3 regions of the Cryobacterium psychrophilum genome follow, and region 1 is predicted to be linked to each of the others. Evidence: riboswitches for the same ligand, from Rfam matches in the RefSeq annotation. Region 1 holds a riboswitch; each other region holds the start of a gene.
The links. Region 1 has a riboswitch for thiamine pyrophosphate ahead of EDD25_RS14925 (ECF transporter S component). Riboswitches for the same ligand answer to the same signal wherever they lie in the genome.
Positions count from the first base shown of each region.

Region 2: linked by a shared signal. The riboswitch ahead of EDD25_RS17150 (ABC transporter substrate-binding protein) and the one ahead of EDD25_RS14925 (ECF transporter S component) in region 1 are both predicted to bind thiamine pyrophosphate.
Region 3: linked by a shared signal. The riboswitch ahead of EDD25_RS17170 (3-oxoacyl-ACP reductase) and the one ahead of EDD25_RS14925 (ECF transporter S component) in region 1 are both predicted to bind thiamine pyrophosphate.

Region 1 is NZ_SODI01000001.1:3,173,273-3,176,883, forward strand. Features, by position in the region: gene dinB (DNA polymerase IV) at 1-1,073, shown strand, start outside; gene EDD25_RS14920 (hypothetical protein) at 1,083-1,403, shown strand; gene EDD25_RS17635 (hypothetical protein) at 1,393-1,548, opposite strand; TPP riboswitch at 1,591-1,699, shown strand; gene EDD25_RS14925 (ECF transporter S component) at 1,749-2,402, shown strand; gene EDD25_RS14930 (ABC transporter ATP-binding protein) at 2,406-3,611, shown strand, end outside.
Region 2 is NZ_SODI01000002.1:67,866-71,476, forward strand. Features, by position in the region: gene thiE (thiamine phosphate synthase) at 1-141, shown strand, start outside; gene EDD25_RS17140 (EamA family transporter) at 342-596, shown strand; gene thiD (bifunctional hydroxymethylpyrimidine kinase/phosphomethylpyrimidine kinase) at 610-1,449, shown strand; TPP riboswitch at 1,514-1,623, shown strand; gene EDD25_RS17150 (ABC transporter substrate-binding protein) at 1,719-2,738, shown strand; gene EDD25_RS17155 (ABC transporter permease) at 2,808-3,611, shown strand, end outside; gene EDD25_RS17160 (ABC transporter ATP-binding protein) at 3,610-3,611, shown strand, end outside.
Region 3 is NZ_SODI01000002.1:72,241-75,851, forward strand. Features, by position in the region: gene EDD25_RS17160 (ABC transporter ATP-binding protein) at 1-29, shown strand, start outside; gene EDD25_RS17165 (LLM class flavin-dependent oxidoreductase) at 32-1,348, opposite strand; gene EDD25_RS17170 (3-oxoacyl-ACP reductase) at 1,360-2,124, opposite strand; TPP riboswitch at 2,181-2,283, opposite strand; gene EDD25_RS17175 (IS256 family transposase) at 2,619-3,611, shown strand, end outside.

The DNA of each region.
Region 1 (3,611 bases):
CCGGTCGCTCCGTCGTGACCGCGGCCAACTACATCGCCCGGCGCTTCGGCGTGAACTCGGCCATGCCCATGGCCCTCGCGCTACGCAAATGCCCGCAGGCCGTGGTGCTTGAGCCGCACATGAGCGCCTACAAGCACTACTCCGACCGGGTCATGAGCATCTTCGATGACGTCACGCCGCTCGTGGAACGCGTCGGCATCGACGAGGCGTTCCTCGACGTGGCCGGTGCGCGTCGGCTGCACGGATCGCCGGCCGTGATCGGTGAGCTGATCCGCACCCGGGTGTTCGCCGAGACCGGCCTGGTGTGTTCGGTCGGTGCGGCGCCCACCAAATTCATCGCCAAGCTCGCGTCCGGCCTGGCCAAGCCCAACGGTCTGCTGGTGGTGCCGGCAGAAGCGACACTCGACTTTCTGCATCCCCTGCCCGTGAACGCGATGTGGGGCGTGGGGGCCACGACCGAGGAGGCCCTCGTACGGCTCGGGCTGCGCACGATCGGCGACATCGCCCACACGCCCCTGCACCTACTTCAGCGCTCGCTCGGGGAAGCATCGGGGAACAAACTGCACGAGCTGTCCTGGGGGAGGGACTCGCGCGCGGTCACGATTGAGCGCGAGGAGAAGAGCGTCGGCCACGAGCAGACATTTGAGTACGACGTGACGGATACCGCGGTGCTCCGCAGCGAACTGCTGCGGCTTGCCGACGCGGTCGCGGTGCGTCTGCGGCGGGGCGGGCTGGTCGGACGGCGCGTTGTGCTCAAGCTCCGCTACCGGGATTTCAGCACCGTCACGAGGTCGCGTACGCTCGCCGAGCCGAGCAACGTGGGACGGCGCATCTATGAAGAGGCCGTGGCAGCCTTCGAGGTGCTCGCGGCGTCCGGCATCCGGGTGCGTTTGATCGGCGTGCGGATGGAGCAGCTCTCGCCGGCGGACAGCCAGGGCCTCGCCCTGTGGGATCCCGACGAGGATTGGCGGGGCGCGGAGCTTGCGGTGGACACCGTCACGGCACGGTTTGGGCGGGGCATGGTTCGGCCGGCGTCGCATATTGTGCCCAGCAGAGAACCGAACGAGGGGTAACCTGTTGGCATGACTAGCCTTCCGGAAAAGCTTGCAGAGATATCCCGTTCCGCCGGTGTGAAGTCCGCCTATGGCGAACCGATCCAGATTGACGGCGTCACGCTCGTACCCGTGGCGATCGTGCAGTACGGCTTCGGCGGCGGCGACGCGGGCGACCAGGGCTCTGGCGGCGGTGGCGGTGGCGGTGCGCTGCCGATCGGTGCCTACGTGAAATCGGCCGGAACGGTGCGGTTCGAGCCGAACGTCATTGCGCTGCTCGGGGTGGCCATTCCGTTCATCTGCGTCACGGGCCACGTACTCACCCGCATTATTCGAGCCCTCAAGAAGTAGCGCGGCCCCCACGGCGGCGCTGGCGTGGCCAGTGCCAGGTGCCGTGCACCGGAAGACCGCGCATGATGCGGCGTCGCCGAATGAGCGACGCACGCAGCAGCACGAGCATGAGCATGGCTGCGGCGAGCACGACAAGCATGCTCATGAACAAGACCCCATTCCGTGAGTCTACGCGGGCGGCTAGACTGATCAGGAACACGGGAGTCCGGTTAACCGGGCTGAGAGGAAGCTGTAGAGCTTCGACCGTCGAACCTGATCCGGATCATGCCGGCGCAGGGAGACTTCTCGTACCCGTGCCCCACCTGAGTCATCCACCGATGATTCATCCACGGAAAGGGCACGACAATGCACGCAACATCTAAAACCTTCGGCACGACCTCATCGACGGCGACCAGGGGTCGTAACTATCGCTGGCGCGTCGTGGACATCGTCGTCGCGAGCGTCATCGGCGTCGCGAGCGGCGTCATCTTCTGGGCGTGGGGCCTGGCCTGGTCGCCGCTCAGCAGCCTTCTGGCATTCGCCCCCGGCCTCGGCGGGCTGCTCGCCGGCGGTTGGCTTTTTGCCGGGGTTCTCGGCGGGCTGATCATCCGCAAACCCGGGGCTGCCCTGTACACCGAGGTCATCGCAGCGGTCGTGTCGATGCTCATCGGTACCCAGTGGGGCTTCGCCACGCTGATCTGGGGTGTACTGCAGGGCCTCGGCGCGGAGATCGTCCTTGCCCTGTTCTTTTATGCCAACTTTCGCCTGGGTGTCGCACTGCTCGCCGGTGCTGGCGCCGGTCTCGCCGTCGCACTCCTCGACACGGCCATCAGCTATGCGGCGCTCGACCTCGGCTTCAAGACCGTGTACTTCGTGACGGCCATCCTGTCCGGCACGGTGCTCGCCGGCCTGCTCTCCTGGCTGGCCGTGCGCGGCCTTGCCCGAACCGGAGCATTGAGTCGTTTCGCCAGTGGGCGCGAGGCCATGCGTCCCGCGCGCGCGCCGCAAGCCGTTCGGTAACGAATGTCGGCCAACGCCCAGAGCTCCACCCCGGTCAAACCCGCCCGAATCACGGCCCGCGGCTGGGGCTGGCGTCATGCCGGCCGCGCCCGCCCGGCGGTGTCGGCCCTCGACCTTGACATTGCACCGGGGGAGCGCGTGCTCCTGCTAGGGTCGAGCGGTGCGGGCAAGAGCACACTCGTGCACGCCCTGGCCGGCGTGCTCGGAGACGAAGAAGACGGCGATTCCACCGGTGACCTCCTCGTCGATGGTCGCCGGGCAGCGGACGCCCGCGGCCGGGTCGGTCTGGTGCTGCAGGATCCCGATTCGCAGGTGGTCCTCGCCCGAATCGGGGATGATGTGGCCTTCGGCTGTGAGAACCTCGCCGTTCCGCGCGCAGAAATCTGGCCGCGCGTGCGAGCCGCCCTCGCGGCCGTGGGACTCGACCTACCCCTCGACCACCCGACCTCCGCGCTCAGCGGCGGCCAGAAGCAACGCCTGGCCCTCGCCGGGGTGCTCGCCATGGCACCGGGTCTCCTGCTGCTCGACGAGCCCACCGCCAACCTCGACCCGAACGGCGTGATCGACGTCCGGGACGCGGTGGTGCGCGGACTGGATCGCTCCGGAGCAACCCTGATCGTGATCGAGCATCGCGTGGCCGTGTGGCAGCACGTCGTCGACCGCGTCATTGTTCTCGATCCGGCCGGCGGTGTCATGGCCGACGGTCCCACCGCTGATGTGCTCGCACGCGAGGGTGAACGGCTGTCAAAAGCCGGTGTCTGGGTGCCTCAGGTCGCGCTTCGTGCTCCGGTTCGACGGCTCAGATCCCCGGTGGCGCCGGAGCTCCTGTTGCGGGCCGATGCGCTCTCAGTGGGCCGGGTCCCCTTCGCTCGTCGCACCGCGGAGGTCGTGGCACGAGACGTCGGCCTGGACATTCGCGCGGGCCTCGCGACGGCCGTCACCGGCCCGAACGGCGCGGGCAAGTCCACGCTCGCGCTCACGCTCTCCGGGCTCCTCGCGCCAGCCGGAGGTACGCTCACAGCCGGGCCGGCGCTCGCGAACGGCATCGGGGACCAGCCTGTGCGGTGGCGCTCCCGTGAGCTGCTGACCCGCATCGGCACCGTCTTTCAAGACCCGGAGCATCAGTTTCTGGCGGCGACGGTACGAGACGACCTCATGATCGGGCCCCGTGCGCTGCGGTTGAGCGCCTCGGAGCAGACCGCTCGCGTC
Region 2 (3,611 bases), on a different contig from region 1:
GGTGGCATCGACCTCGGCAATGTCCAGCAGGTCGTGGCCGCCGGCGCGAGCCGCGTCGTGGTCGTGCGCGCAATCACCGAGGCCGACGACCCCACGGAGGCCGCCCGACAGCTGCGCGCCTGCCTACCCTCGCTCGCGTAGTGAAGGCATCGATCGCGCTCGTTCTGGCCACACTAATGTGGGCCGGCAGCTACATTGTCGGGCATATCGCGGTGCAGACTATGTCGCCCGTGGAACTCACTTGGTTACGCTGACTGCTCGCGTGCATCCCGCTGCTCCTCCTCGCCCAGATCGTGGAGAAGCCAGACTGACGCGTGGTGGCAGACTCGTGACCTCGGCTCTTGCTGCTCGCCTTGCTTGGTATCGCCGGGTACAACCTGCTGCTGTACACGGCGCTGCAGTACACGACGCCGCAGCCTGCGTCGCTCATCAATGCGGCCAATCCGGCCGTGATGATGGTGGTGCTTGCGGCGATCCTCGTGCGTGAACGGCCGGGGTGCTCGTCTTCGCCGGTGTCGCTCTCAGTTCGTTGCGCCCCGCTCGCCGTCCTCGCCACCTGGCCGATCCGGTGCCGTCAGCCCCCAAACGTTTCGTAGAGGAATACATTCGATGACCCAGCCCATCCCCCGCGTACTCAGCATTGCCGGCACAGACCCCACCGGCGGTGCAGGGATCCAAGCGGACTTGAAGAGCATCTCCGCGCACGGCGGCTACGGCATGGCCGTCGTGACCGCGCTCGTCGCTCAGAACACCCACGGGGTCCGCTCCGTGCACATCCCGCCCGCGCAGTTCCTGCGCGAGCAGCTGAGGGCCGTCAGCGACGACGTCACCATCGACGCGGTCAAAATCGGCATGCTGGGCAATGCGCAAATCGTCGACGTGGTAGATCTCTGGCTCAAAGAAGTGAACCCCCCGGTAGTGGTCGTGGACCCGGTGATGGTCGCCACCAGCGGGGATCGGCTGTTGGAACCGGCGGCCGAAGAGGCCGTGATCCGACTGCTCAATCGTGCCGACCTTGTCACTCCGAATCTGGCGGAACTGGGGGTGCTGCTTCGAGAGCCGACAGCCCTCGCCTGGTCGCAAGCGCTTGAGCAGGGACACCGACTTTCAGCCGCCCACAACGTCATCGTGCTGGTCAAGGGCGGCCATCTGGAGGGGGCCCAGTGTCCGGACGCCTTGGTTGATGCCCAGGGCGAGCTAGCCGGCCACCGCCAGATCATCCAGGTGAGCGCCCCGCGAGTGGCCACCTCCAACACGCACGGGACAGGATGCTCAATGTCCTCGGCAATGGCAACTCTCCAAGCGCGGCACAATGATTGGAACGAGGCGTTGACTGTGACCAAGGCCTGGCTGCAGGACAGTTTGAGGCATGCCGACGATCTCCATGTCGGCTCTGGGCGCGGCCCCATTCACCACTTTCACCAGCTCTGGGCCGCGGGGAAGGCCTAACAGATCGCCGCCGCCGTGGGATGCGGCGGCCGGAAGCACAACGGGTCCATTCTCGGTTATGCTCGCCTTTGTACACGGGAGTCCGGTGAGCCGGGCTGAGAGGGAGCTCTTCAAGCTTCGACCGTTGAACCTGATCTGGATCATGCCAGCGCAGGGAGGCCATCAATCTCACATCCCGTGCCCAAATCCCAGTATTCAAGGAGGGCACGACAATGGACGCACCACATTCGAATAATTCCGTCCGCAATCGACGACGCTGTGCAGGGGGGATGATCGGCGCCCTGGCACTTGCGGCCATGGCAGCGCTGACCGGCTGCGCGTCGGCGTCACCGCTAGGCTCCGCTTCCGGCAACGAGACCACGCCGATTAGTTTCGCGCTCGACTGGACGCCGAACACAAACCACACGGGACTGTATGTAGCCATCGACAAGGGCTTTTTCACCGAGGCAAGCTTGGACGTTCAGGTGCTCCCCTATAGCCAGTCGTCGACCGACGCCCTCATCAACGCGGGCGCCGCCGACTTCGGCATCAGCTTTCAGAACACCGCCACTTTTGCGGCGGCAACGGGGGTGGGGAATGTTTCGGTCATGTCGGTGCTCCAGCACGATGCCACAGCGATCGGTGTTTTGGCGTCCCGCGAGGACATAACTAGCCCGAAAGACCTCGACGGGAAGATCTTCGGAACGGCTGGTCCGAGCGCCACCTTCTCCACGGAAGCGTCCCATGCCATCAAGAATGCGGGCGGCACCGGCAAGTTCACCCAAGTCACGCTTGGTACCTCCGCTTATGAGGCGCTCTACGCCGGCAAAGTCGACTTCACGTCGGCCTTCACAACCTGGGAAGGAATTGATGCGTCCCTGCGCGGCACTCCGATGAAGTTCTTCAACCTCTCTGACTACGGCGTCCCCGACCAATACTCGGTGATCGTCGAAGGGAACAAGGGCTGGATCAAGGAACACGCCAGTGCTACCAAGGAGTTCGTTCAGGCCCTCCAGAAGGGGTATCAGTACGCCGCTGACAACCCGGATGCTGCGGCCAGGATCCTGATCGATGCGAACCCCGGTGTCTTCGAAAATACTGAACTCGTCTACCGCAGCCAGAAGGAATTGAGCGCTAACTACCTCAAAGACGCCACCGGCCAGGTCGGCACCCAAACGAGCGCCCAGTGGCAGCAACTGGCCGATTTCCTCTACCAGGCCGACCTTTTGGTGGACGGAAACGGCGACCCGCTTACCGCGCCCTTGGACACCTCCACGCTATTTTCCGACCAGTACCTCAGCGAGAAGTAACGCTCCCGGTCGCGCAACTCGAACCAGGTGAACACTGTGACCGCACCGACGAGCACTCGAGGCGAAAGCATGCCGAAAACTGTTCCCCGCCGAACAATTCGGGGCGTCAAAACAGCACTCACTACGCTGGTTCCCTCTCTGGTGATCGTCATCGCTCTTCTGGCAGCGTGGCAGATTGCCGTGACCGCGGGCCAAGTGCAGCCGGCAATCCTCCCCTCCCCTTGGCGCATTCTGGAACAGGGGTGGAACGCCCGGGACACCATCTGGGCGAACACCATACCCACGCTGCAAGCAACCCTTCTCGGCTTCGCTGTTTCCCTGACGGTCGCCTGGGCCTTGGCCATCGTGATCGACTTCTCGCCGTGGCTTCGGCAGGCGCTGATGCCGCTGCTGGTGGCATCTCAGACAATACCCATCATCGCCATTGCACCGCTGATGATCATCTGGTTCGGTTTCGGGGTGCTGCCCAAAGTCATCGTCATCGCACTGGTGACATTCTTCCCAGTCACGGTTGGACTGATCGACGGTTTCAACCGAACCGATCGTGAAGCCACTAATCTGCTGCGGAGCATGGGTGCCAACCGGTGGAAACAGTTCATCTACGTCCGACTTCCCTCCGCCCTCCCGTCTTTCTTCACGGCGCTTCGCATCGGCATCACCTACGCGGTCACCGGAGCTATTTTTGCCGAGTACGTCGGAGCCCAACAAGGACTCGGAATCTACATGGCCCTGATGAAAAACTCGTTCCGCACAGACCTCGTCCTCGCCGCCGTCGTGGTCACCGCGACGCTGAGTATCTCCCTCTTTCTCCTGACCTACGTCGCCGAGCGGCTGATCATCCCGTGGCACTCGAAAGAACGCCGGAGCCGGAAT
Region 3 (3,611 bases), on a different contig from region 1:
TTCACAAGCAATCCCGCACGTCACTCTAATTTCAGCGCCGAAGTGACACCAGAGGCCGCTCCAGTCCCAGATTCCCGCGCAACGTACCCGCGGTGTAGGCGGTGCGGAAGAGTCCGCGTCTCTGCAGCACCGGGATGACCTCGTCTATGAAGTCATCGAGCGATTCCGGCAGGAGGGGTGGCATGAGATTGAATCCGTCTGCGGCGCCGGAGTGGAACCAGAGCTCAATCTGGTCCGCAATCTGCTCCGGGGTGCCGAGCATGGTGCAATGGCCGCCCCCGGCGGCGAGTCGGCCGAGCAATTGCCGCACCGTGGGTTGCTCCGCCTCAATGATGCGCAGAATCGTGGCGTACCGGCCCTGCGGGCCGCTGAAGTCGCCAAGCGGTGCCAACGGCGGCACCGGGGCATCCAGTTCCCAGCCGCTGCAGTCCTCCTGCACGAACACACTCAACTGGGCCAACGACTGCTCCGCCGGGAGCAGCGCGTCGACCTCGGCCTGTTTGGCGCGGGCTTCGGCCTCCGTGGAGCCCACATAGGTGACCAGTCCCGGCATGATGGATACGGTCTCCGGGTTGCGCCCCGCCGCGGCGATCCGCCGCTTCACATCCGCGTAATAATCCTGGGCGCTCTGCAAATCATAGGCGACCGCGTAGATTCCTTCCGCGTACCGGGCGGCCAGATCCCGACCCTGCTCGGACGCGCCGGCTTGGAACAGCACCGGTCGGCCCTGCGGCGACCGCGGAACGGTCAACGGGCCGTCCACGCGGAAGTGTTCACCGGCATGATCGATCGGTTGCACTCGTGCCGGGTCAGCGAAGAGTCCGGCCCGATCCAGGATGAGGGCGTCATCGGCCCACGAGTCCCACAGGCGCAGCGCAACCGCGATGAACTCGGCCGCCCGGCTGTACCGGTCTTCGTGGGAGGGCATCGCCTCCAGCCCGTGGTTGCGGGCCTCGGCATCGAACATGGAGGTGACCACGTTCCAGCCGACCCGTCCATTACTGATGTGGTCGAGGGAGGCGAGCATACGCGCTGCGTGGAAGGGAGTATAGAAGGTGGCAGAAACAGTGCTGACCAGACCGATCCTGTTCGTGACCCGCGCCATCGCCGCCAACGCTGTTAACGGCTCGAAGAACCACCGGGGGCCGGCAGCGACATCGCCAACGGACTGCCCATCGGCGAAGAACACAGCGTCAAAAAGGCCGCGTTCCGCGTTTTGAGCAAGACTCTCGTAATAACCAATATCCCCGAGCTGCTCCAGTGATGACCCGGGGCGACGCCAAGCAGCGCTGTGGTGGCCGCAGCCCATGAGGAACGCGTTAAAATGGAGCTGGCGTGGGTTCGACATTACGAACCCTTTCAGTTCATCACCAGGCCGCCGTCGACCACCAGATTCTGGCCCGTGACGGACCGCGCCCAGGGGGAAGCGAAGAACAGAACGGCGTCGGCGAATTCCGCCGGGGTGGTGACCTTCCCAAGCGGGGTGGCCGCGGCGATGAAATCGAACACTTCCTCGGGGGTGGCAGCGCTCGCATCCGTTGTGCGCAAAAGCCCGCCAGAGACCATATTGACCGCGATATTGTGCTGGCCGAGATCTGCTGCCAGGGTACGAGTCAAGGCCAGCAGGGCCGCTTTGGCAGAAGTGTAGTCGTGGTACGGGACCACCGGGTTCTGGAACAGGTTGGTGCCAATATTGATAATTCGGCCGAACCCGAGTTCGCGCATGCCGGGCAGTGCCTGCTGAGTGGTGTTCAGGGCGCTGCGCACGCTCCCGGAGAACTGGGCGTCGAACTCCTCCCAGGTGATTCCTACGGCGTCGGAGCGGGCGTCACCGTTGAACGAGAAATCCGCCAGCGCGTTATTGACCACTGTGGTGACGGGGGAACCGAAATGTGCCGCAGCCTCCGCGAGCAGTTCCGCAACCTGAGCGGCGTCCGTGACGTCGGCCTGCACAGCAACCGCCTGCTTACTGCCATAATCTGCAGCGAGAGCCTGCGCGCTGGCCGCGCTGGTGCGATAATTAATGACCACTCTGGCGCCCTGCGCGGCGAAGGCCGCCACGATGCTGTGCCCCAGGCCCCGCCCGCCACCGGTGACCAAGACAATCTGTTCTGCTAATTTCATGGAGTTTCTTCACCTTAAAATAGGCAAAAGGATGTGGTTCAGCCCCAGTACGGTGCGCAAGCCTCCACTGACATCCCTTCGCTAGTTCGAACTAGATCAGGTTCAACGGGTGTCATCTCAGCCCAGCGTCATACAGCCTGGGCACCCCGTGTCACTCACAGCGTATACCGATCCCCGGCTTCTTCGACTCCGGACCAACGCTTAGCGCCACCACTGTTCCGCAACGGGCCAGACCCCGGAACGAACGAAAAAACCCCGGCATGTATCGCCTGAGGAAGACGAACATGAGAACCGGGGCTAATCGTTGGAGTGGGGGGACTCCGATGCCTAACGGTACACGCCCGTCGCCGACTGATGACTCCGGCGCGCCTGGTGAAGGAAAGTCAGCCCCGCAACTGACCATGCTTCGCGCCCTGTGTTGCTCCGTCGGGACTGTCTCTTAAACGGTGTTTCCGGCCTGACGCGCTGGACGTGGGTCTGGCGGGAAAGGTGCCGTGATGACGACACTTGATGCTGTGACGAAGAAGACGAAAAATGAGCCCACCCGTGAGGCGGTGGCGGCGAAGGAATGGGTGCGCCTGGCCAAGGAGCAGGGCCTGACCCTGGACGGTCCTGAAGGGCTGCTGGGCCAGTTCACGAAAACGTTCCTGGAGACGGCGCTGAACGAGGAAATGACTGAGCATCTCGGTCATGAGAAGAACCGTGCCCCGGACGAGCGTGACGAATCCAACGTGCGCAACGGGACCCGGCCCAAAACGGTGATCAGCCCCTCGACGGGGCCGGTGACCATCCAGGTGCCTCGTGACCGGGACGGCACGTTCACTCCGGTGATCGTGCCGAAACGACAACGCCGCTTGACCGGGGTCGATGAGATTGTGCTGTCGTTGTATGCCCGCGGCCTCACGACCGGGGAGATCAGCGCGCACTTCAACCAGATCTACGGTGCGCAGGTCTCCAAAGAGACGATCTCTCGCATCACGGACAAGGTGATCGAGGAGATGCAAACGTGGCAGTCCCGCCCCTTGAACGGCGTCTACGCGGCGATCTTCATCGACGCGATCGTGGTGAAGATTCGGGACGGGCAGGTCGCCAACCGGCCCATCTACGCGGCCATCGGCGTGACCCTGGACGGCGATAAAGACATTCTGGGATTGTGGGCCGGCACCGGCGGTGAAGGCGCCAAATTCTGGATGTCTGTCCTGACCGACATCAAGAACCGTGGTGTCACCGACACGTTCTTCCTGGTCTGTGACGGGTTAAAAGGGCTCCCGGACGTTGTCGGGAACGTGTGGCCGTTGACGACGGTGCAGACGTGCATCATTCACCTCATTCGGAACACGTTCAAGCTGTCCTCGAAGAAGGATTGGGATGCGATGAAACGAGCGGTGAAACCGATCTACACCGCTCCGACCGTCGACGCCGCGCGGGCAGCATTGGACGATCTGACCGAGATCTGGGGGAAGAAATACGGTGCGATCATCCGGTTA